Regions from separate parts of the Nitratireductor sp. CH_MIT9313-5 genome, predicted to be linked through region 1. Evidence: predicted binding sites of a transcription regulator. Region 1 holds the regulator's gene; each other region holds the start of a gene.
The links. The regulator LexA, encoded in region 1, represses DNA repair genes until DNA is damaged. The targets are predictions, from matches to a motif close to TGTTCNNNNTGTGTTCNG.
Positions count from the first base shown of each region.

Region 1 (7,954 bases):
GCGAACAGGTCGCCATCCGGCAGCAGATCATAGAGGCCGTATCCGACGGCATGGATGCCCCGCAAACCTTCCTGCGCAATCTTGCCCGGTATCGCGGTGAGAGCCGCACGATCGAGTTCGTGCCGCTGCCACGCTCCCTCGTGGAGCCGATCGAGGAACCCTCGGACGAAGAACTCGCAAGCTATTTCGAGGAGAACAGCGAGAACTACGCGGCTCCCGAATATCGCAAGATTGCCTATGTGAAACTTGAGCCTGAAGACATCGCAGACCCCGAAAGCGTCACAGACGAGCAGGTGCGCGAGTACTACGAAGGGCGCGCAGAGCGTTACACGCAGCCAGAAAAGCGCACCATCGAGCAAATCGTGTTCCCGACGGAAGAAGAGGCAACAGCCGCGCGCGAGAGCATGCGCACCGGAGCAACCTTCGAAGACCTCGTGGAGATGCGCGATCTGTCACTGGAGGATGCGGAGCTGGGCACTTTTGCGAAAAACGAGCTTTCTGACCAGGCTCTGGCCGAAGCTGCATTCGCACTGCCCGAAGGCGGGGTGAGCGAAGTGGTTGAAGGCACGTTCGGACATGTGATTCTGCGCGTGACCGATGTGACACCCGAGCAAGTGACTCCGATGGCGGAAGTTGCCGATGAGATCCGCAACGAACTCGCTCTGGATGAAGCAAGCCGTACGCTTCTTGACGTTTACGACACCTATGAAGACGCGCGTGCCGGTGGTGCCACGATGAAGGAGGCAGCCGAGCGGCTTGGCCTTGAAATGCAGGTTATCGAGAAGGTGGACCGCAATGCCCGCGATGAAGCTGGCAATGTTATCTCCGACCTTCCCGCTTCGCGGGATCTTCTCTCCGAAGCTTTCGAGACCGACACAGGCATCGAAAATGCTCCCATCAATCTGGGCGCTAACGGTTATCTCTTCTACGAGGTGGAGGATATCGTGCCGGCGCGTGAGCGCGACCTTGACGAAGTCCGCGACCAGGTTGTGGCAGACTGGAAGGAAGCGGAAGCCGCAAGCCGTCTGAGCGAGCGCGCCGACGAGTTGGCGCAGAGCATCCGTTCGGGCACCTCGCTCGACGCGGTTGCCGAAGAGATCGGACAGGAAAAGCAGGTGAAGCGCGGTCTGAAGCGCTTGGCGGACGACTCCGATCTTGGCCGTGATGGTGTAGCAGCAGCGTTCAATGTTGGACCGCAGGGTGTGGGCGTATTCCCCAACCCGGCCGGTGAAGGTCGTTTCCTGTTCAAGGTAACGGAAGTTTTCGCCCCGGCTGAAACAGGGCCTGACGCCCTGCCCCAGGACGTGGTTTCCTCCACCGGTTCAGCCTATGCGAACGACCTCGTTCAGCAGCTAGTGCAGGGCCTGCAGCAGAAATATGAGGTCCGCGTGAACCGCAATGCCGTCGAACAGGCAATGAGCTTCTGAGCCATGGCAGATCTCAAAAAGCACATTTCGACAGTCGCCGCGGGTGAACCTCTCGACTTCGAACGCGCGCGTGAAGCCTTCGAGATTATCATGTCGGGCGAGGCCACCCCTGCGCAGATCGGCGGCTTCCTCATGGGGCTTAGGGTCCGTGGCGAAACGGTAGCGGAAATCACCGGCGCCGTAGATACGATGCGCTCCAAGATGCTCACCGTCTCCGCTCCGCAAGACGCAGTGGACATTGTCGGCACCGGTGGAGACGCTTCAGGCACCTATAACGTCTCCACATGCGCCGCATTCATCATTGCCGGCAGCGGCCTTCCGGTGGCAAAGCACGGCAATCGCGCCCTCTCCTCCCGCTCCGGTGCTGCCGACAGCCTTGCCGCACTTGGCGTGAATATCGATATCGGGCCGGAGAGGATCTCCGAGTGCATTACCGAAGCAGGTCTCGGCTTCATGTTCGCGCCCAACCACCACGCTGCGATGCGCCATGTGGGGCCAGCACGCGTGGAACTGGGTACCCGCACGATTTTCAACCTGCTCGGACCGCTTTCCAATCCCGCCGGCGTCAAGCATCAGCTCGTGGGGGTATTCTCGCCCCAGTGGGTCGAACCGCTGGCAGAGGTGTTGAAGGAGCTTGGCACGGACAGGGCTTGGGTCGTACATGGCGACGGCCTGGACGAGATAACGACTGCCGGCACAACCAAGGTTGCCGCCCTTGAAAACGGTGCGATTCGGACCTTTGATCTGACGCCGGAGGAAGTCGGTCTCCCACGCGTGACCGTAGCTGATCTCAAGGGCGGCGACGGCGAGTACAATGCCCGCGCGCTGCGTGCCGTTCTTGAAGGAGAGCGCAATGCCTATCGCGATATCGCAGTTTTCAACGCAGCCGGTACATTGACCATGGCTGGCAAGGCTGAGAATCTGCAGGACGGCGTGAAGATGGCCCAGGCGGCAATCGACAATGGCAGCGCTCTGAAGCGCCTCGAAAAACTGGTCGAAGTGTCCAACCGGTAAGCCGGAGCGACATGCGAAGGACGGCAATGGCTGACATTCTGGAAAAGATCGAGACCTACAAGCGCGAGGAGATCGCGGCCGCAAAAGCCGCTGTTCCGCTGAGCGAGCTCAAGGCGAAAGCCGCAGATGTCGAAGAGCCCCGCGGTTTTGCACGCGCATTGCGCTCTGACATCGACAAGGGCCGTTTTGCGCTTATTGCCGAGGTGAAGAAGGCAAGCCCCTCCAAGGGACTGATCCGTGCGGACTTCAACCCGCCGGCACTCGCCGAAGCCTATCGCGAAGGCGGCGCGACTTGCCTCTCTGTGTTGACGGACAAGCCCTCATTCCAGGGAGCGCCGGAATATCTTGCACAGGCGCGCAATGCCTCGGGTCTTCCGGTCCTGCGCAAGGATTTCATGTTCGAGACCTATCAGGTTCACGAAGCCCGCGCCTGGGGAGCAGATGCGATCCTGCTCATCATGGCTTCCCTCACCGACGATGAGGCGCGCCAACTTGAAGACGAGGCTTTCCAACTTGGCATGGACGTGCTGGTGGAGGTTCATGACGAACCCGAGCTTGAGCGAGCGCTCAAACTGTCCTCACCGCTGATTGGTATCAACAATCGCAATCTGCGAACATTCGAAGTCAGCCTCGAGACCAGCGAGAAGCTGGCACCGCTTGTCCCCGATGAGCGGCTGATTGTGGGCGAAAGCGGCATCTTCACCAATGCTGACTGCCAGCGCCTGTCGAAATGCGGCATCAACACCTTCCTGATCGGCGAGAGCCTGATGCGCCAGGATGATGTAGCCCAAGCCACACGCGATCTGCTCGCTCCTGTGGCTGCTTGAGTTTCCATGACGCGGCTCACCCATATCACCTCCGATGGCACTGCGCAGATGGTGGATGTTGGCGCAAAAAGCGAAACCGCCCGCCATGCAATGGCTGAGGGATCCGTGAAAATGCGTCCGGAAACGCTGGATGCCATCCGCAGAGGCGATGCCAAGAAAGGTGACGTTATCGGCACTGCACGCATTGCAGGCATCATGGCTGCAAAGCGCACCCACGAACTCATCCCGCTTTGTCACCCTCTCGGTCTCGACAGCGTTGCCGTCGAAATCAAACCCGACGAGGAACTGCCGGGCCTTCACATTTGTGCAACCGCACGGGTGACCGGCAAGACAGGCGTGGAGATGGAAGCTCTAACAGCAGCCTCCGTTGCCTGCCTGACCATCTATGACATGGCCAAGGCCATGGATCGCGGCATGGAAATCACCAATCTCCGCCTTGTCGAGAAAGCCGGCGGCAAATCGGGCCACTGGAGAAGAGAAGACGCACCGGATGGCACTTCTTCCCGTTGATGAAGCGCTGGAGCGAGTTCTGGACGGCGTCAAGCCGCTGGAACCCGAATGCGTGCCATTGAGAGAAGCGTCAGGACGTGTCCTTGCGTCACCGATATATGCCAACCGGACCCAGCCGCCCTTCGACGCATCCGCAATGGACGGCTTTGCGGTACGTGCGGACGACACCCGCAAACCCCAGAACAACCTGCGCGTGGTCGCAGAGGCTGCGGCTGGCACACGGTTCGAAGGCACGCTCAAGCATGGGGAATCGGTACGGATTTTCACCGGGGCACCTGTGCCGAAAGGTGCTGACGCTGTCCTGATACAGGAGAACACCGAACAGACCGGTCAGGCAACAATCCGTGCGACGTGTCCCGTCGAGGTTGGACGAAATATCCGGCTGGCAGGCCTCGATTTTCGTGAAGGCGACACCCTGCTTGAACCGGGGCGCAAACTCGATCCCGCAGCTCTGGCACTTGCCGCCTCTGGCGGACATCCGAGCCTATGCGTGCACAGGAAACCGCTTCTGGCGGTACTTGCCACCGGTAACGAGCTTGTCCCTCCCGGCGACGAGATCGGAGAAAATCAGATCATCGCATCCAACACATTCGGCATCGCAGCCATAGCCGAACAGGAAGGTGCTGAAGTGCTTGATCTGGGCATCATACCCGACGACGCAGCGTTGATTTCTGCGGCATTGCAGCAAGCCTCCGGTCAAGGAGCGGATGTTCTGGTCACGCTCGGCGGCGCATCGGTTGGAAAACACGACCTCGTGCGCAGCGCACTGGCTGACGCGGGAATGCAGCTTTCGTTCTGGAAAGTTGCCATGCGCCCGGGCAAGCCATTGATCTCCGGAAGATTGGGCAACCAGCGGGTGCTGGGCCTGCCCGGCAACCCTGTTTCCAGTCTTGTCTGCGCCGAACTCTTTCTGCGACCGCTCCTGGCCCGGCTCTCCGGCGCTATCTTCCGTCCCGATATCCGCCGCGCCAGGCTCGCCACTGCCATGTCGGCCAATGATGAACGTCAGGACTATGTGCGTGCAGTCGCGGTACAAGGCCCTGAGGGGCTTCTAGCAACACCGTTTGCTCACCAGGATTCGTCGCACCTGACGGCTTATGCTGCCGCAAACTGCCTCCTCATCAGGGAACCCCACGCACCCGCCGCGGCCGCCGGCGACAGATGCCGGATCCTGATGCTGCGAGACTGACGCCAAAATTGCCGTTGCGGAACACAACTGGAACAGATACATTATGTTCTGGTTTTGTTTATGACTGATTCCGGGAGTCGGCAATGCTGACACGCAAACAGCACGAGCTGCTGCTCTTCATCCACGAGCGTCTGAAGGAGACGGGCATCCCGCCTTCGTTTGACGAGATGAAGGAGGCGCTCGACCTGGCTTCCAAGTCGGGCATTCATCGTTTGATTACCGCGCTCGAGGAAAGGGGCTTCATCCGCAGGCTTCCCAACCGGGCTCGTGCGCTGGAAGTGTTGCGCCTGCCTGATTCGATCGCACCAGGTCTTGGCGGCACTGCACGCAAGTTTCAGCCAAGCGTGATCGAGGGTAGCCTCGGCAAAACGCCCGAACCTGCCCGTCCCGCCGCTCCCGCGCCTGCACCGGCTGAAGACGGTGGCGCCTACAGCGTCCCGGTCATGGGGCGTATCGCAGCCGGTGTGCCCATCGATGCCATCCAGCACCAGACCCACAGCATCACGGTACCGCCGGATATGCTTTCAGGTGGGGAGCACTACGCTCTGGAAGTAAAAGGCGACTCGATGATCGAGGCTGGGATCTTCGATGGTGATACTGTCATCATCAAACATTCCAGTTCGGCCAATCCCGGTGAGATCGTTGTTGCGCTGGTTGACGATGAGGAAGCCACACTCAAGAGGCTCAGGCGCAAGGGCGCATCCATTGCGCTTGAGGCAGCCAATCCTGCCTATGAGACGCGCATTTTCGGCCCCGACCGCGTGAAGGTTCAAGGCAAGCTGGTCGGTTTGATCCGCCGCTACTGACCTTGTGAGCCCTCGGGTCGCTGCTGAATTCATAGCGCGCCCGCAGGAGGGTTAATCCCTCCGGTAGGGCGGCAGGCCCTTGCAGCGCGAGAATATTGTCGGTGTTCATGCCAGGGCCGATAGGGCCTGGCCACGGCATGTACAAGTCGGGTTATCCTGTCCGGTCTGGTCGACAGATAGATTGCCGCAGCACCATTTTGTGCGAGATCCTTCTTGGTCAGCAGCAACACGTGCCTGCCGCATGGAGAGGAGATTGTGGCATCGTCGACCACGATCACCGCAGCTTTCGAGCAATAGGCTCTAGTGTCTGCCGGGTCCTTCAGATGCACGATTGCTCCACCATGGGGATGCTCCAGCGAGCAGACCGTGTCGGCGCATGAAAAGGCGTTGTCTGGTGTGGCCTGCCCCTCATCCACACCCTGCGGCTTGATCACCTGATCGACATTCAGCGCATGTTTCCAATCACCCATGGTGAAGCCGTTGGGCCGGTCTCTGTTGACCGCCAGTGCCCCGTTTGCCACGCGGACACCGACGAGCCGCGCATCATCGCTCACAAGGACATCTGGAAGGTCGCGCTGGGACCAGACGGCCAGTCCGGCAAGCAGGAACGGGAGCGACAGAATTCTCAACCGCGTCGTGAAAATGACCAGCAATGTAAACCCGCTGACGAGCAGCAGGAATGCGCCCCGCGGCATCAGACCGATCGCATCAATGGGACTGCGATCTGAAACCGTTTCGGCGATCAGCGTAATCCCCTCTATCGCCTTGCCCATCAGGAGCCAGAATGGTCCATCCAGCCCAAATGGCATCATGATCATTGCGATTACCGCAGATGGCATGGCAACAAGCGAGACCAGGGGCATGGCCGCCAGATTTGCAGGCAAAGCATAAGGACTGACGCGCTGAAAATGCCACGCTCCGAACAGGCTGGTTGCCAGGCCGGCAATAATGCTGGTCGCGCAAAGCCCGGCGAAGAACAGTAGTACCGCCATTGCCACGCGAGCGGCCAGCCCTCGCTCCCGATGCGGCCGGTGCGAGGCCCTGCGGCGGCGTTCCGTCCACCATCCATACGCGGCAATCAGTGCCGCAGTCGCCGCAAAGGACATCTGAAAACTGGGCCCGACCACCACATGGGGTGATGCGGCAATGATGATGAGGGCGGCAATGGCGAGATTACGCATTGTTATCGCCGCGCGATCAAACAGAAGCGCTGCCAGCATGACGGCGAGCATGATATAGCTGCGTTGCGCGGCGACGGCTCCTCCGGAGATCAGCAGATAAAGCGTGGCCAGAAGCAAAGCTGCGCCTGCGGCATATTTCTTCACCGGCAGGCGCGAGGCGCTCTGAGGAAAGAGCGCGAAGCCCCAGCGCACGCCAAGCATGACGCATCCGGCGGCCAATGCCATGTGCAGGCCTGAAATTGCCAGAATATGCGCCAGCCCTGCGCGCCGTAGCCACTCATTCGTTTCTTCGGGTATGCCCGCACGGAAACCGGTGATCATCGCGACCGCCACTTGCCCAGCCTGCCCATCCACATGGCGCGAAATTCGCTCAGCGAGCGCCCGGCGCAGCCTTTGGACCAGGCTTTGCGCACGCAATAGAACACTCTCTTCGGCTTTTTGAACGCGCACGGGATTGCGCAGAAAGAAGCCAACTGCACCCCGCTCCTGGAAAAAGCTCGTAAAGGCAAAGTCATAGGCACCAGGGCGCACCGGCCCGGAAGGCGGCATCAGCCGCACCAGCCCGCTGACAACGTCGCCCGGCGCCAGCGCATCCGGCACATTGCGGGCGCTGACCCGGACACGGTCAGGTGCATATCTCAGTTGCGGCCGCTCTGTCCCGATCACATCCAGCGTAAGCCGGATGCGTCCGTTTGCCATGTGCTCAAGTGTCAACACCTGCCCCGTCAGCGTTGTGGCAATGGGCGAACCAAGCATCGGTGTTGATCGCCGCCAGGTCTCCAGCTTGGCTGCGGCCAGCCCCATTGAGAAAACCAGTAACGCCGCAAGTCCGAGGGAGACCACCGGTCTACCTCGCGCCAGAAAAAGGCCCGCAAGGAGCACCGTGACAGTTGCCACGATGGCTGCGCCTGCTGGTTCTTCCGGCAAGGCGAAATAGACCGCTGCGCCAATGGCCAGCAAGACAGGCAGAAACAGGAACGGTGTGCCTCGGGCAGCTTCC
Region 1 covers NZ_JAYMER010000014.1:403,690-411,643, forward strand. The annotation lists gene WA367_RS09440 (peptidyl-prolyl cis-trans isomerase) at 1-1,427, shown strand, start outside; gene trpD (anthranilate phosphoribosyltransferase) at 1,431-2,441, shown strand; gene trpC (indole-3-glycerol phosphate synthase TrpC) at 2,468-3,268, shown strand; gene moaC (cyclic pyranopterin monophosphate synthase MoaC) at 3,275-3,778, shown strand; gene WA367_RS09460 (molybdopterin molybdotransferase MoeA) at 3,759-4,967, shown strand; gene lexA (transcriptional repressor LexA) at 5,051-5,773, shown strand; gene WA367_RS09470 (ComEC/Rec2 family competence protein) at 5,803-7,954, opposite strand, start outside.

Region 2 (7,954 bases), on a different contig from region 1:
CGATCACGTTCGGTGCAGGCCAGGAGCCGGCCGTGACGAAAGCATCGATCTGTCCGTTCTTGAGGGCGGCCACCGCATTGGAAAGCTCAGCGTCGGCAATCTCGACCTGATCCTTGATGCCAAAGAGTTCGAGATATTTCTCGCCTTCGCTCGCACCGAAGGAGCCCTTGCCGAGCAGAACCGTCTTGCCGGCCAGATCCTCGATTTTGCTGGCCCCAGCACTCTCGGCGACCACGAAGTGCATCGTGAGCGAGGGGATTGGGAAGAGCGCGCGGATTTCAGCAAACTTGTCGCTGCCCTTGCCCTCGAAAGGACCGGACGCGTTCTGTGCAGCACCCACCAATGCCGGTGGGGTCGTGAAGACATAGTCTGCGCCACGCGCGCGCACTTCCATGACATTCTGGACCGAACCCTGGCTTTCCTCGACGGTGACGCTGAACTCGCCATCGGTGCCCTTCTTTAGGGCTTCGGCGATCTCGACCGCCATCTGGTAATAGGAGGAACCGGCCTTTGCCGACTTGTAGGTGATGCGGGTTTCCGCGCTCGCACCTGAAAGCGCCACCGCAGTGAACGCCGCGACGGCACATGCCGTTTTCAGTGCAGACTTGAACATTTTGTTTCCTCCCAAAGAGCACTCACGAAATGAAGTGTCTCATTGGCAGGAAAACTGCCGGTGTTTCAACTCACTTTGCCGCGAAGCGGCTATTCTTCCACCACCCGCAGGCGCAGGGAGCCCTGGCCGGGCGGTGCAAGACGCTGTTCGCCACCATCCGCTGACGTTTTTGCGGCTTCCGCCGGTCCAAGCTCCAGCGCCTCGATCTTTTCGCCCCGCTTGGTGATCTTGTCGGTGGAGGTCAGGATCTGGTCGATGTCACGGCTGGCCTGGCCAAAATGGGTCTGCAGCTTGCGCACCCGGTCATCAAGCCGTGTCACATCCTGCATCAGCTTGACCACCTCGGCCTGGATCAGATGTGCCTGCTCGCGCATGCGCGCGTCTTTCAGCACGGCCTGGATCACCTGTATCGACAGCATCAGGAGCGATGGCGAAACAATGACTACACGGGCGCGGTGGGCCTTCTGCACCAGTGCCTCGAAATTCTCGTGGATCTCGGCGAAGATGGATTCAGAGGGCACGAACATGAAGGCCGTGTCCTGCGTCTCGCCCGGCAGCAGATATTTCTCCGAGATCGCCTTGACATGCACATCGAGATCCCGGCGGAAGCTTTGCTCGGCCACGCGCTTTGCATCGGGTCCGCTCTCTCCCTCGGATGCCGCGCGGATGGCGTTCCAGCTTTCCAGCGGGAACTTCGCGTCGATGACCAGTGACGGGGCATCGTTCGGCATCTTCACCAGACAGTCGGGCCGCGTATTGTTCGAGAGCGTCGCCTGAAACTCATAGGCGCCAGGGGGCAGACCATCGGCGATGATGGCTTCCATGCGCGACTGGCCGAACGCACCGCGTGTCTGCTTGTTGGACAGGATGTTTTGAAGCTGCACCACCTGACCGGCAAGCGACTGGATGTTGTTCTGGGCCGTGTCGATGACGGCGAGGCGCTCCTGCAACTTTGCCAGGTTCTCGTGCGTGGATTTCGTCTGCTCGGTGATCGAGTGACCCAGCCGCGTCGTCATGCCGTCCATGCGCTCGGACAGCGCCTTGGTCAGCTCGGCCTGTCTGGATCCGAAAACTTCCGCGATCGTGCCCATGCGCCCCTGCAGCTCGGTCTGCGCGCGGGTGAGTTCGGCCATGCGCTGTTCGGCCTCGCGCGCCCGCTGCGCGGCTTCGGCGGCGGCCACCGCACGCGCCCGTGCAGAGCGCCACAAAAGCACCATCAGGAAGACGAAAAGCACAAGCAGCATGAGCCCCGCCCCCGCCACCAGCTGGCCGAGCGTGAAGGTGGAGGAACCGAACTGCGCTACGGGCGCATTAAAGATCTGAGCAATGTCCATTCAGGCAGCTTATGCGATTCGTGATAACCACATAAGACCAAAAGGTGAACAAGCCCGCATCCTTGTTGACGGGCAAGCGCCGAGCCATTACCTGACGCGCATGACAATTCGACCGCTCGTAATTCTGCCCGACCCCATCCTGCGCGAGGTTTCCAAACCTGTTGAACGCGTGGATGACGAGGTGCGCAAATTCGCCGACGACATGCTTGCCACCATGTATGATGCGCCGGGTATCGGCCTTGCCGCCATCCAGGTGGGCGAGCCGCGCCGCATGCTTGTTCTTGACGTGGCCGAGAAGGACGAGGAGCCCGCGCCGCGCATCATCATCAATCCGGAGATCCTCGAGCGCTCGGACGCGATGAATGTGCATGAGGAAGGCTGCCTCTCCATTCCCGATTACTATGCGGAAGTGGAGCGCCCGGCCGAAGTGACCGTGCGCTACATCGACGAACAGGGTCGCGAGCAGATGTTGAAGGCTGACGGGCTGCTCGCTACCTGCCTGCAGCACGAGATCGACCATCTCAATGGCGTGCTCTTCATCGACTATCTGTCGAAGCTGAAGCGCGACATGGTGGTGCGCAAGTTCAAGAAACTCGCCAAGGACCGTCCGCCAAGCCGCATGGTGGGCTGACCAACCGTCTGACGGGAGCAGCCGCCAATGGGCCTTCGCCTCATATTCATGGGTACGCCGGACTTTTCGGTCGCCACGCTTGATGCGCTAGTGGAAGCCGGTCATGAGATTGCTGCGGTGTATACCCAGCCACCACGTCCTGCGGGCCGCCGTGGTCTGGAGCTTACCCCCTCGCCCGTGCACAAGCGTGCCGAAGCGCTTGGCATCGACGTGCGCACGCCGAAGAGCCTGAAAAGCGAGGAAGAACAGCAAGCCTTTCGTGATCTGAAGGCCGACGCCGCGGTCGTCGTCGCCTATGGACTTCTTCTGCCGAAAGCCATTCTCGAAGGCACGCGCCTTGGCGCCTATAACGGTCATGCCTCACTCCTGCCCCGCTGGCGCGGTGCCGCTCCAATCCAGCGCGCCATCATGGCGGGAGACGCCGAGACCGGAATGATGATCATGCGCATGGATGAAGGACTTGATACCGGCCCTGTCGCCATGACCGAGCGGGTCGAGATCAAGCCGAACATGACGGCCGGTGAACTTCATGACCGCCTTCGCGATGTGGGCGCAGCACTCATGGTGCGTGCGATGGCAGCACTTGAGCACGGTGCGCTGGAGCTTGTGCCCCAGGCCGAAGATGGCGTGACCTATGCAAAGAAGATCGACAAGCAGGAAACGCGCATCGACTGGTCGAAGCCTGCACAGGAAGTGCACGACCATATTCGCGGGCTTTCGCCCTTTCCCGGCGCCTGGTGCGAGATGCCGCTTGGCGGCAAGCTGGAGCGCGTCAAGGTACTGGAAAGCCGTGTGACAGATGCTTCGGCACCGGCTGGCACCTGGCTTGGCGGTGGCCTCGTGATCGCCTGCAGGACAGGTGCCGTGGAGCTGACGGAGGTTCAGCGGGCGGGCGCAAAGCGTGCTTCGGCGGAGGATTTCCTGCGCGGCGCAAAGCTTGAAGACGGAGCCATTCTGCCATGAGTGCTGTCATTCTTCGTGCAGTCGAGGCTACCGACCATGAGGCCGTGGATGCACTTCTGCGTCGTGCCTTTGAAGGCGGTGCGGAAGCGGAGCTGACGAACAAGCTGCGTCAGGACAGTGACGTCGTTCTTGAGCTCGTCGCGGAGCGCGATGGCATGGTACGCGGGCATGTCCTGTTTTCGCGCCTGAAGGTAGAGGCATCCGACGGGACATATGACGCAGTGGCTCTGGCTCCGGTCGCCGTAGACCCGGATCATCAGCGCGAGGGCATCGGTGCCGCGCTCATCGAGGAAGCTCATCTGCGGCTTGAACGAGAGGGCGAGTGCCTCAGCGTGGTGCTGGGCGATCCCGCCTATTACGGGCGTTTCGGTTATTCGCACGAGCGAGCAGCCGGTTTCGATAGCGATTATCAGTGCGAGGCTCTTCAGGCGCGAGCTTCGGGTGAAGCGCCGCTTGCCGGACGCCTGATCTATCCGCGCGCATTCCGGGGTCTTGGCTGAGCATGGCGCGCTATCGCATCGACGTGGAGTATGACGGCACGCCTTATTCCGGCTGGCAGCGGCAGGCGAACCAGCACACGGTGCAGGCGGCCATCGAGCAGGCCATCAGGAAATTTTGCGGCGAAGAAATCTCGCTGAAGGCTGCCGGACGTACCGATGCCGGCGTGCATGCAACGGGCCAGGTCTCGCATTTCGATCTGTCTAAAGACTGGGCGGCGAACACGGTCGGCAATGCCATCAATGCACATCTGGCACTGGCTGATGAGCGTGTCGCGATTCTTAATTGCACGCAGGTAGGTGAGGATTTCGACTCGCGCTTTTCGGCCAAGGCGCGGCACTATCTCTACCGCATCATCAACAGGCGCGCGCCCATTGCCATCGAGCGCGGTCGGGCCTGGCACATATCGCGCAAGCTTGATGTGGATGCCATGCATGAGGCCGCACAGCGGCTTCTCGGCACCCATGACTTCACCACCTTCCGCGCGGCCCAGTGCCAGGCTAAAAGCCCCATCAAGACGCTCGACCGGCTCGACGTTTCGCGTGACGGTGTCGTCATTGAAGTTCGCGCTTCCGCGCGCTCCTTCCTGCACAATCAGGTGCGCTCGCTCGTGGGTTCGCTTGTAAAAGTGGGGGACGGAAGCTGGAACGCGGATGATCTGGTGGCCGCGCTCGAAGCGAAGAAGCGTTCGGCCTGCGGTCCCGTGGCACCGGCCGACGGGCTCTATCTCATCCAGGTCGACTACTAGGTCAGTAGTCGGGCACAAGCCCCAACATCTCCTGCAGCCAGATCAACAGCGTGATGGCGCCCATCAGCATGGCGAAAAAGAACGCGGTGCCAATTGCGGCACCCCGGTCGATGACCACCACCGTCATGCGCCAGGAGAAGAACAGGCTCAGGAAGAAAACGAAAATGGAAACCATCTCGGCAAGCCCGGCCTCGGGCATCATCAGCCGCATGAGGACGGCTGGCAGCATGGCCCAGGCAAAGATCACCGAGGCCCAGTTGGACGCGACGACATAGGGCACGAAACGCTGCGCCAGCCCGATATGGCGGGCAAGCAGCGCCAGAATTACCAGCGGCAGGAGCCAGGCACCCATCTCGGCCAGAAACAGGCGAAAGACCAGCGCAGGGCGTTCGCCGTAACCGGTGGCGGCCAGTTCGCCTGCATAGGAGACCCAGCCAAGCGCCAGCGGCGGCAGGGCAAGGAGGATGGCGCGGAAGGAGTTCCAGAAGCCATCTGCGGTAAGGTCCAGCAGCTTCAGCCCGTCTGCGCGGCCCAACATCAAACGCCAGACACCGGCAAGCGAGTGCTGAACATCACCAGCCGGCATATCAGCCGAACCAGTCCTGAATGAAACGCTCATAGATCCGCGTGAGCGTCTCCAGATCCGATACCGGCACGCGCTCATCCACCATATGCATGGTCTGGCCAACAAGGCCGAACTCGACCACCGGACAATAGTCCTTGATGAAGCGGGCATCGGACGTGCCGCCGGAGGTGGAAAGCTTCGGGCGTTCCCCAGTGACCGCCTCGACGGATGCCGAAAGAGTTTCGATCAGCTTTTCGTCGCGTGTGAGGAAAACCGGGCTGACCCGGCCAATCCACTCGACCTCATAATCCACCGGAGCTTCCAGCCCGCGTTCGGCACAATCATGCTCGGCAGCTTCATCGAGCCGGTTGTGGATTTCTTCCTGCAGGCTTTCTGCAGTCCAGGTGTCGTTGAAGCGGATATTGAAGGCGAGGCTTGCCTTGGCCGGTATGACATTTACCGCAGGATTGCCGACATCCACGGTCGTGATTTCGAGATTGGAGGGCTGAAACTCGTCGGTGCCTTCGTCGAAGATGTGCGCGATCAGCCCCTGCCCCAGCGCCAGGATGCCAGGCACGGGATTGTCTGCCAGATGCGGATAGGCAACATGGCCCTGTCGGCCTGTCACCGTGACCCGTCCCGACATGGAGCCGCGGCGACCGATCTTGATCATGTCGCCGAGCTTTTCGGGATTGGTGGGTTCACCCACAATGGCCGCGTCCCAGCTTTCGCCGCGTTCGCGTGCCCATTCCAGAAGCTTCACCGTACCGTTGATCGCCGGGCCTTCCTCGTCGCCGGTAATCAGCAGCGACGCGCGGCCCTTGAGCGGACCGTTCTTCTCAACATGCCGGGCAAGGGCTGCCACGAAGCAGGCGATGCCGCCCTTCATGTCCACCGCGCCCCGGCCATACATCACGCCATCTGCAATTTCTGCGGCAAAGGGCGGGAATTTCCACTGGTCCGGATCGCCGACTGGCACAACGTCCGTATGTCCGGCAAACATGAGGTGCGGGCCGTCCTCTCCGATTGTAGCGTAGAGATTGGCGATATCCGGCGTGTTCTCATCGCTGAAGACGGGCTTTTCGCTTTTGGCGCCGAGGGGCTCCAACATTTGGGCAAGCGTGTCCAGCGCCCCGGCATCTTCGGGCGTAACCGAAGGGCAGCGGATGAGGTCGGCGAGGTTCTTTGCGGGATCTGTGGGAAGTGTCATGGAACAAGCCATATTCCAAAGCCTTCGCGCTGTCACCACGCGCGATCCACCTGCAGCAATGCGTGAAGGTCAGCTGGCTCAGGCCGGAGCGTTGGTGCGCGTACCGTAGCGGTTCGCCCCTTCATCGCCCGGCCAGAGGCACAAGGCGATGAAGGTGATGATGGATACCATCGGAATAAACAGCGCGACCGTGAAGATCCCGGGCTTGCCGAAGTCGTGAAGCCGCTTCACGCCCAATGCCACGGACGACCAGACCGAAAGGAAGAACAGCGCCCAGAAGAGCATGGCCCAAATGTCGGTCGCCCCCCCTGCCTGCTCTGCCACGGTGAACCGGTAGAGGGCGAAAGCCTGGAAGACCGCCCAAAGCAGGCCGGCGAGGAAGAATGCCATACGGCTGATCCGGCCGGAAAAACCGAAAAATAGCCATGTCAGGTCATTTCTGCCCATGCGTTCTTCCTCTTGTGGTCGTGCAGCCGATCAGTCGCGCAGCAGTTCGTTGATCGAAGTCTTGGAGCGTGTCTTTTCATCAACGCGCTTAACGATCACGGCGCAGTAAAGGTTCGGGCCAGGCTCACCATTGCCCATCGGCTTGCCGGGCATGGTGCCGGCAACGACGACCGAGTAGGGTGGCACTTCGCCATAGAAGATTTCGCCCGTGGTGCGATCGACGATCTTGGTGGACTTGCCGATATAGACGCCCATGCCAAGAACTGCACCTTCGCGGATGATGCAGCCTTCAACCACTTCCGAACGAGCGCCGATGAAGCAGTGGTCCTCGATGATGGTCGGACCGGCCTGCATCGGCTCCAGAACACCGCCAATGCCGACACCACCGGAAAGATGCACATTCTCGCCGATCTGCGCACAGGAGCCGACGGTGGCCCAGGTATCGACCATGGTGCCCTTGCCGACATAGGCGCCGAGATTGACGAAGGAGGGCATCAGAACGACGCCGGGTGCAATATAGGCCGAGCGGCGAACCACGCAATTGGGAACGGCGCGGAAACCGGCATCCTGAAACGCATTGGCATCCCAGCCGTCGAACTTGGAGGGCACCTTGTCCCACCAGGTGCTGTCGCCGGGGCCGCCCTTGATGACTTCCATCGGGTTGAGGCGGAAGGACAAGAGGACGGCCTTTTTCAGCCACTGATTGACCTTCCAGTCGCCATTGTCCTGACGTTCGGCAACGCGTGCCTTGCCAGAGTCGAGAAGCAGGAGCGACTCTTCAACCGCGTCGCGGATCTCGCCGCGCGTATCCGTGCTGATACCGTCGCGCGCCTCGAAGGCGTCTTCTATGATCTTCTCGAGTGCGGCGACATCTGTGCTCGGCATACTTGCGGCTCCATTTAACAAGCTGATAAGGGCTCGGGCCATAGTCTTTTCATCGACACC
Region 2 covers NZ_JAYMER010000011.1:477,461-485,414, reverse strand. The annotation lists gene WA367_RS06350 (TAXI family TRAP transporter solute-binding subunit) at 1-613, opposite strand, end outside; gene WA367_RS06345 (DNA recombination protein RmuC) at 703-1,947, opposite strand; gene def (peptide deformylase) at 2,048-2,578, shown strand; gene fmt (methionyl-tRNA formyltransferase) at 2,606-3,541, shown strand; gene WA367_RS06330 (GNAT family N-acetyltransferase) at 3,538-4,041, shown strand; gene truA (tRNA pseudouridine(38-40) synthase TruA) at 4,044-4,787, shown strand; gene WA367_RS06320 (transporter) at 4,789-5,373, opposite strand; gene dapE (succinyl-diaminopimelate desuccinylase) at 5,375-6,562, opposite strand; gene WA367_RS06310 (DUF805 domain-containing protein) at 6,641-7,009, opposite strand; gene dapD (2,3,4,5-tetrahydropyridine-2,6-dicarboxylate N-succinyltransferase) at 7,040-7,894, opposite strand.
Region 2: def (peptide deformylase) is a predicted target of LexA. The motif match lies at 1,981-1,998, and genes of this name have one in related genera.

Region 3 (7,954 bases), 270 kb from region 1:
CTGGCAGGCCAGCTTCACCCGCAGACGCGGGACGTGGTGGAAACCCGTGCTGAGCCACTGGGCATGGAGATCATCGAAGGCGAAGCCGACGACAATACCTGCGCGCTGATCGTGCCATGGGCGGATACGCTGGGTGTCTATCACGATCATTCCGGGGCAATCGCCAAGGCGCGTGAGGCTGGAACCATTGTCATCTTTGTGGCCGATCCTCTGGGGCTTCTCCTGTCGAAGACACCGGCTGAACTGGGTGCGGACATTGCCGTTGGCTCCATGCAGCGCTTCGGCGTGCCGATGGGCTTTGGCGGGCCCCATGCCGCCTATTGTGCCGTTGCCGACAAGCTGACGCGCCTGATGCCAGGCCGCCTCGTCGGCCAGTCGAAGGATGCGCATGGCCGCCCGGGTTACCGTCTGGCACTTCAAACACGCGAGCAGCATATCCGCCGCGACAAGGCGACCTCCAATATCTGCACCGCCCAGGCGCTTCTGGCAAACATGGCAGCCGCCTATGCTATCTGGCATGGCCCTGAAGGCCTTAAGTCCATCGCTGCGCGCGTCAACGCCTTCGCCTCGCGTCTTCTTGAAGGTGCGAAGCAGGCGGGCATCGAGATTGCCGGTGACGTGGTTTTCGACACGGTCACGCTAACCATCAAGGGCAAGGCGAAGGAGCTGGCGGAAAAGGCCGAAGCCGATGGCCGTCTGATCCGTGTGATCGACGCCGACCGCGTTGCGATCTGCTTCGACGAGGCTTCCACGGAAGAAGACCTCACCGCCCTCGCCTCGCTTTTTGGCATCAAGGCACCTGCCGAGGCAAAAGCTGCGGCACCAGCCGCACCGCGTAGCGACAGCTTCCTCACCCAGCCAGACTTCCACGCGCACCGCTCCGAAACGGAGATGATGCGCTATCTGCGCAAGCTGGCGGACAAGGATCTGGCTCTCGACCGTGCCATGATCCCGCTCGGCTCATGCACAATGAAGCTGAATGCTGCCGCCGAAATGGCGCCGGTGAGCTGGAACGAGGTGGCCAATCTCCACCCCTTCGCTCCGGAAAAGCACAGCGTTGGCTATCGCCGCATGATCGATGATCTCGACAAGTGGCTTTCGGAGATCACCGGTTTCGATGCCTGTTCGCTCCAGCCCAATGCCGGAAGCCAGGGTGAATATGCCGGCCTTCTGGCCATTCGCCACTATCATCAGGCGCAGGGTCAGGGCGAGCGCGATGTCTGCCTGATCCCGACCTCCGCCCACGGCACCAATCCGGCTTCGGCCTCCATGGTTGGCATGCGGGTGGTTGCGGTGCGCTGCGACGATGACGGCAATATCGATTTCGACGACCTGAAGGCGAAGGCAGAGCAGCACGCCGAGCGTCTGGCAGCCCTGATGATCACCTATCCTTCCACGCATGGCGTGTTCGAGGAAGGTGTGCGTGACATGTGTGCAGTGGTTCACGAGAACGGCGGACAGGTCTATCTCGACGGCGCCAATCTCAATGCCATGGTCGGCCTCTCGCGCCCGGGCGATCTGGGTGCGGATGTCTGCCACATGAACCTGCACAAGACCTTCTGCATCCCGCATGGCGGTGGTGGTCCGGGTGTGGGTCCGATCGGCGTGAAGGCGCATCTGAAGCCCTATGTGCCGGGTCATGTGGCGCTTGGCACGAGTGACGCGGTTTCGGCAGCGCCCTTCGGCAGCGCCTCGATCCTGCCCATTACCTGGATGTATATCCGCATGATGGGCGGCGACGGGCTCAAGCGCGCGACCGAAATGGCAATCCTCAACGCCAACTATATCGCACACCGCCTCAAGGAGCATTATCCGGTGCTCTACAAGGGCCGCAACGACCGCGTGGCGCATGAATGCATTCTCGACACGCGTGTCTGGAAGGATCGTGCAGGCGTTAGTGTGGAAGATATCGCAAAACGTCTGATCGATTACGGATTCCACGCGCCAACGATGTCCTGGCCGGTTGCCGGAACGCTGATGGTGGAGCCGACGGAATCCGAGCCAAAGGCCGAGCTTGACCGCTTCTGTGACGCAATGATCTCCATCGCGAAAGAAGCCGCACGCATCGAAAGCGGTGACCTGCCGAAGGACGACAACCCGCTGGTCAATGCCCCACACACGGCAGACATTCTGGTTGCCGACGAGTGGACGCATCCCTATAGCCGCAAGGAAGCCGCCTTCCCGAGCGGCTCCATGGAGCCTGCGTCCAAATATTGGCCGCCGGTTTCGCGCGTCGACAATGTAGCGGGCGACCGCAATCTCGTCTGCGCCTGCCCGCCGGTCGAGGCAATGGCGAGCTGACGCCGCAAATATCGGTGCCGCAGAAGCACACTGCGGCACCGAAAGCCCTGTTTTCCACGGCTGCAGCAGTGCGCCGCATTGAATGACAGGCTCTTATTCCCTATTCATCCAGGTCATGCTGTATAAGACTTCGTCTTGAAGAACCGCGCTAAAGCGGCTTGACGCCACTTATGCACAAGCACTGAACACAACCGGAACAGACTTCGCCTTGCCTTGGAAACCATGGCAAAGTGGGGAAGTGATTCGCGGGGATGAGAGCAGAATTAGCGCCATGGATGACAATAACGATCTGTTTGCCGGACTGAGCCAGACGACGCCCGAGCGCGTGCGCCAGCCCGAGCCTGCGCCTGCTTCCTCCGCTCCGGCACCAGCCGCGCCTTCATCACCAGCAAAAGCGAAGCCTGCCCCCGCACAGCCGCGTGACGGTGGCGACTACAGCGCGGCCGACATCGAGGTCCTGGAAGGTCTCGAACCGGTTCGCCGTCGCCCGGGCATGTATATCGGCGGCACCGACGACAAGGCGCTGCACCATCTTTTTGCCGAAGTCATCGACAACTCGATGGACGAGGCCGTTGCCGGACATGCCACATTCATCGAGGTGGAGCTGGGCGCAGACGGCTATCTCTCCGTCACTGATAATGGCCGCGGCATTCCTGTCGATCCGCATCCCAAATTCAAGGACAAGTCCGCGCTGGAAGTCATCATGACCACGCTGCATGCGGGCGGCAAGTTCGACTCCAAGGTCTATGAGACCTCCGGTGGCCTGCATGGTGTGGGTGTCTCCGTGGTCAACGCGCTGTCCGAGCTTCTGGAAGTCGAGGTCGCGCGCAACCGCCAGCTTTACCGCCAGACATTCTCGCGCGGCCTGCCGCAGGGCGGGCTCGAGAAGCTTGGCGACGTTCACAACCGCCGCGGCACCAAAGTGCGCTTCAAGCCGGATGAGCAGATATTCGGCAAGGGTGCGAAATTCGAGCCTGCACGCCTCTACAAGATGGCGCGTTCGAAGGCCTACCTCTTCGGCGGTGTCGAAATCCGCTGGGTCTGTGATCCCGCCCTTATCGGCGAGAAGGACGAGACGCCGGAAAAGGCCGTCTTCCACTTCCCCGGCGGGTTGAAGGACTTTCTGGAAGCTTCGGTGAAGGGCGAATATCAGGTCACCAAGGAGATCTTCGCCGGACGCAGCGAGAAGCGCGGCGGGCATGGTGCGGTCGAATGGGCGATCACATGGTATGGCGGCGACGCTGCGCTCAATTCCTACTGTAATACCGTGCCGACACCAGAAGGCGGAACGCATGAAAGCGGCTTCCGCAACGCGCTTTTGCGCGGCCTTCGCCAATATGCGGAACTGACCGGCAACAAGCGCGCCTCCATCATCACCTCAGACGACGTGATGATTTCGGCAGCCGGCATGTTGTCCGTCTTTGTGCGTGAGCCTGAATTTGTCGGCCAGACAAAGGACAAGCTCGCAACCGCTGCTGCCACGCGTATCGTCGAGAACGCGATCCGCGATCCTTTTGATCATTGGCTGGCAGAAAACCCGCAGGAAGCTTCAAAGCTTTTGGACTGGGTCATGGCTCGTGCCGACGAGCGTCTGAAGCGCCGTCAGGAGCGTGAGGTCAACCGCAAGACCGCCGTGCGCAAGCTGCGCTTGCCGGGCAAGCTTGCCGATTGTTCCTCCAACCAGGCAGCAGGTGCAGAACTGTTCATCGTCGAGGGTGACTCGGCTGGCGGCTCGGCCAAGCAGGCGCGCAACCGCAAGAACCAGGCTGTTTTGCCATTGCGCGGAAAGATCCTGAATGTTGCGAGTGCAGCCTCGGGCAAACTTGCCTCCAACCAGCTTATTGCAGACCTGATCCAGGCGCTAGGCTGCGGCACCCGCAACAAATATCGTGAAGACGATCTGCGCTATGAGCGCATCATCATCATGACCGATGCCGATGTCGACGGCGCGCATATCGCCTCGCTGCTCATCACCTTCTTCTATCAGGAAATGCCGCAGCTCATCGAAGGCGGGCACCTCTATCTTGCCGTGCCACCGCTCTATCGTATCAGCCAGGGCGGCAAGACCATGTATGCGCGTGATGACGCCCACAAGGAAGAGCTTCTGCGAACGGAATTCACGGGACGCGGGAAGATCGATATCGGTCGCTTCAAGGGTCTGGGTGAAATGCTTCCCAAGCAGCTCAAAGAGACCACGATGGATCCCGAACTGCGCAACCTGCTGAAGGTGGAGATAGCCGAAGGGCATGAAGCCACGCGCGAAGCGGTCGACTCCCTTATGGGCACCAAGCCCGAGGCCCGTTTTCGCTTCATTCAGGAACGTGCGGAGTTCGTCGAAGAGCTCGACATCTAGGTGGCTCCGGGCGGGAAGTGAGCATTCCTGCCCTTCCTTCGCGCAACCTGCTTCAAGCGGCGGCAAGCTCCAGCGCCTGAAGACGCGCATTGCGCCGTAGCTGTTCGAGATGGATCTGGCGAAGAAGACGCGTCAGTTTCTCGGCTTCATCGCTGCCTTGAGCTGAATCTACTGCCTGCAGCATCGACCATGAGACCTCCTGCGGACCGGCCATGCGGTTTCCGCGCGCAACCTCACGCCAGATGTCGAGAGCGATGAGCAGTGGCGCATGAGTGATGGCGCTCAGTCCGGCGCGCTTGAAAAGCGCGGCAACGGCCGAATGTCGTCCGCGTGCCAGAAGCGCAGTCACGCGGTCCACATCCTGACCGGTGATGGCCGCAAGTGCCACGCGGAAGAAATCGACTTTTCCGTGAGCGACGATCCGCACCAGAAATCCACTGGTCAGTTCGCCACGCAGACGTAGATGCTCGACAAGTGCTTCGTGCTCCTCGTCGGCGACACTCTCGATCAACGTGACGGAAGCCCGGGTGCACGCGTCCCTTGCGATCAGACTGGCGCGCTCCTCACCCATCAGAGCCTTTACGAGCGGCAGTGCCGAAAGCGCGTTGCCCGTGGCCTCGACAAGGAGGTGGCGGCAGTCGGCGGGAAGATTCGGGTTGCGGGACAAGGCTTCACGAAGCGGGCCGATCGCGCCAAAGCGCTCGATCATGCGGCGAAAACTGAATGGTGCGATTTCAGCGCCTTCATTGCCGGCAAGTGCGGTACAGGCTTCAACACTTCCCACTTCCGCCACTGAAGCGCTGAGCGAGCGGGAGAGCTTCGGTCGCGAGGCGGTCAGCGTCTGCACTCTTGCACAGCCAAGGGCGACGCGGTCGATGAGTTCCGCGTCCGAGAGAAGCGGCGATCGGGCGAGCACCGGTGCTGCAACTTCCACTTGGTCGGCGGCGAGTGCCGCGATGATGTGCGTTGGTGCACGTACACTGAGGGAAAGCGTTTCAGCCAGTGCCAGGCGGACCTTTGTCGAACGATCATCGAGAAGAAGCGTCAGGGCAGCCTCGGCTGCCAGACGGTCGTCGAATTTCAGTTCGCGCTGTACGAAGGCTCGCGCGAGTGCTGCAGCGGCGTCTGCACGCTCCTGCGTCTTTGCCGTTTCGAGCCATTTCAGAAAGTGCTGGATAACAACCACGCGACATCAACTCCCGCCAATGATGTTCACGGTAGCAGCCATTTCTATACGAATGGTTTACCATAAGTGCGCTGTTGCGAAGCTTTCTGCCGATGCTTATCAATTCACCCAATTTCGCCAATGGGAGGATAGCGCGATGGCAGGTCTTTACCTGGACGAATTCGAACCGGGCATGGTGATCAAGCATACGCTGCGCAAAAGCGTGACGGAAAGCGACAACATGATGTTCTCCGTCATGACGCTTAACCCGCAGCCACTGCATATAGATTTCGATTTTGCGGAGAAGTCGGAATGGGGCAAGCCGCTGGTCAACTCGCTCTTCACGCTTGGACTGATGATAGGCATCTCGGTGCATGACACCACGCTTGGTACCACGATCGGCAATCTGGGAATGACAGAGACGGTTTTCCCTCACCCGGTTTTCCATGGTGACACGATCCGCGTGGAGACCGAGATCAAGAGCGTGCGCGAATCGAAATCGAAACCTGACCGCGGAATCGTCGAATTTGAACACCGCGCCTACAATCAGGACAATGTTCTGGTAGCGCGCTGCGTGCGCCAGGCCATGATATTGAAGAAGCCAGCCTGAGCGGGGAGACAAATCATGCGTTCATTGCTCTTCGTTCCTGGTGATTCCGAGCGCAAGATGGAAAAGGCGCTCACGAGTGGCGCCGATGTGCTGATCCTGGACCTTGAGGATTCCGTTTCGGCGGCAAACAAGCCGGCGGCGCGCGAGATCACTGCCGCTTTCCTTCGTGAACATGCGGGCCAGGACAACCCTGCGCTTCACGTCCGTGTCAACGCGCTGGACACGGAGCTAACGCAGGCGGATCTTGATGCGGTGATGGGCGCGGGACCGGTCGGCATCATGCTTCCCAAGGCCGAGGGCGGAGAAGATGTGGCGCGGCTGGCGGCGATGTTGCGCGTGAGCGAGGCGGAGAATGGTCTGGAAGATGGTTCGACGACCATCCTGCCCATCATCACCGAAACGCCGCGTGCGGTCCTCAATGCCGGCAGTTATCACAATGTCAGGGAGCGGCTCGTCGGGCTGACATGGGGAGCCGAAGACCTGTCGGCTGCAATCGGTGCAAGGGCGACCCGCGACGAGGCAGGAAACTATACACCGGTCTTCCAACATGCGCGCACGGTCACGATCCTGTCTGCCAGTGCGATCGGTGTTGCTGCGGTGGACACGGTCTATCCGAATTTCCGCGATGAGGAAGGTTTCCGTCGCGACTGCATTGAAGGCGAACGCGACGGCTTTACCGCACGGATGGCGATCCATCCCGCGCAAGTGCCGATCATCAACGAGGTTTTCACCCCCTCGCCCGAAGCCATTGAAAAGGCTCAGCGTTTGCTCAACGCCGTATCGGCCCAAGGTGATGCAGGGGTGATTGCGCTCGACGGCGAAATGATCGACCGCCCTCACATCGTGCGCGCCGAACGCGTGCTGGCGCGCGCCCGGGCCGCAGGCGCGCTCTAGAGGCGTTCAGCCCTCGCCACGCTCGCTCCAGCGCGGGCGGCGCATGGCGAAGGTCTGGGTTACGGCCGTGTAGTCCATGTATCCGAGACGGGCGAGCGTCTGCGCCTTCGTGACATCGAACATCCCGTCAACGAGCATCGCGTCGTCCATATGGATACCGACGACTTCGCCCATGACGACGGTCACGCCGGCATGCGCTCCATCAAGCCCCTTGGGCTGCAGCACGTCCACCACCTTGCACTCCAGCGCGGCTGGAGCCTCGGCAACGCGCGGGGCGGAGATGTGATGGCAGTCGGCCTCCGTGAGCCCCGCCACCTCGAACTCGTTCACACCTTCGGGCGCATCTATGGCCGACAGGTTCATCTGTTCGGCGAGCTTCCGGCTGACGATATTGACGACGAACTCACCGGTCTCAGCAGCAATCGCGCAGCTGTCCTTCACTCCTTCAGACGAGAAGAGCACCAGATGCGGATTGGTGGAGATGGCATTGAAGAAGGAGTAAGGCGCGAGATTGGCCGTGCCATCCTTTCGCCGCGTGGAAATCCAGCCGATGGGCCGCGGCGCGACCAGCGCCTTGAAAGGGTCATGCGGCAGGCCGTGACCCGCCTTCGGTTCGTAAAACATCAGGCTT
Region 3 covers NZ_JAYMER010000014.1:135,174-143,127, reverse strand. The annotation lists gene gcvP (aminomethyl-transferring glycine dehydrogenase) at 1-2,301, shown strand, start outside; gene parE (DNA topoisomerase IV subunit B) at 2,573-4,654, shown strand; gene WA367_RS08220 (DUF2336 domain-containing protein) at 4,707-5,840, opposite strand; gene WA367_RS08215 (MaoC family dehydratase) at 5,860-6,429, shown strand; gene WA367_RS08210 (HpcH/HpaI aldolase/citrate lyase family protein) at 6,445-7,323, shown strand; gene WA367_RS08205 (flavin reductase family protein) at 7,330-7,947, opposite strand; gene WA367_RS08200 (nitroreductase family protein) at 7,947-7,954, opposite strand, start outside.
Region 3: parE (DNA topoisomerase IV subunit B) is a predicted target of LexA. The motif match lies at 2,483-2,500, and genes of this name have one in related genera.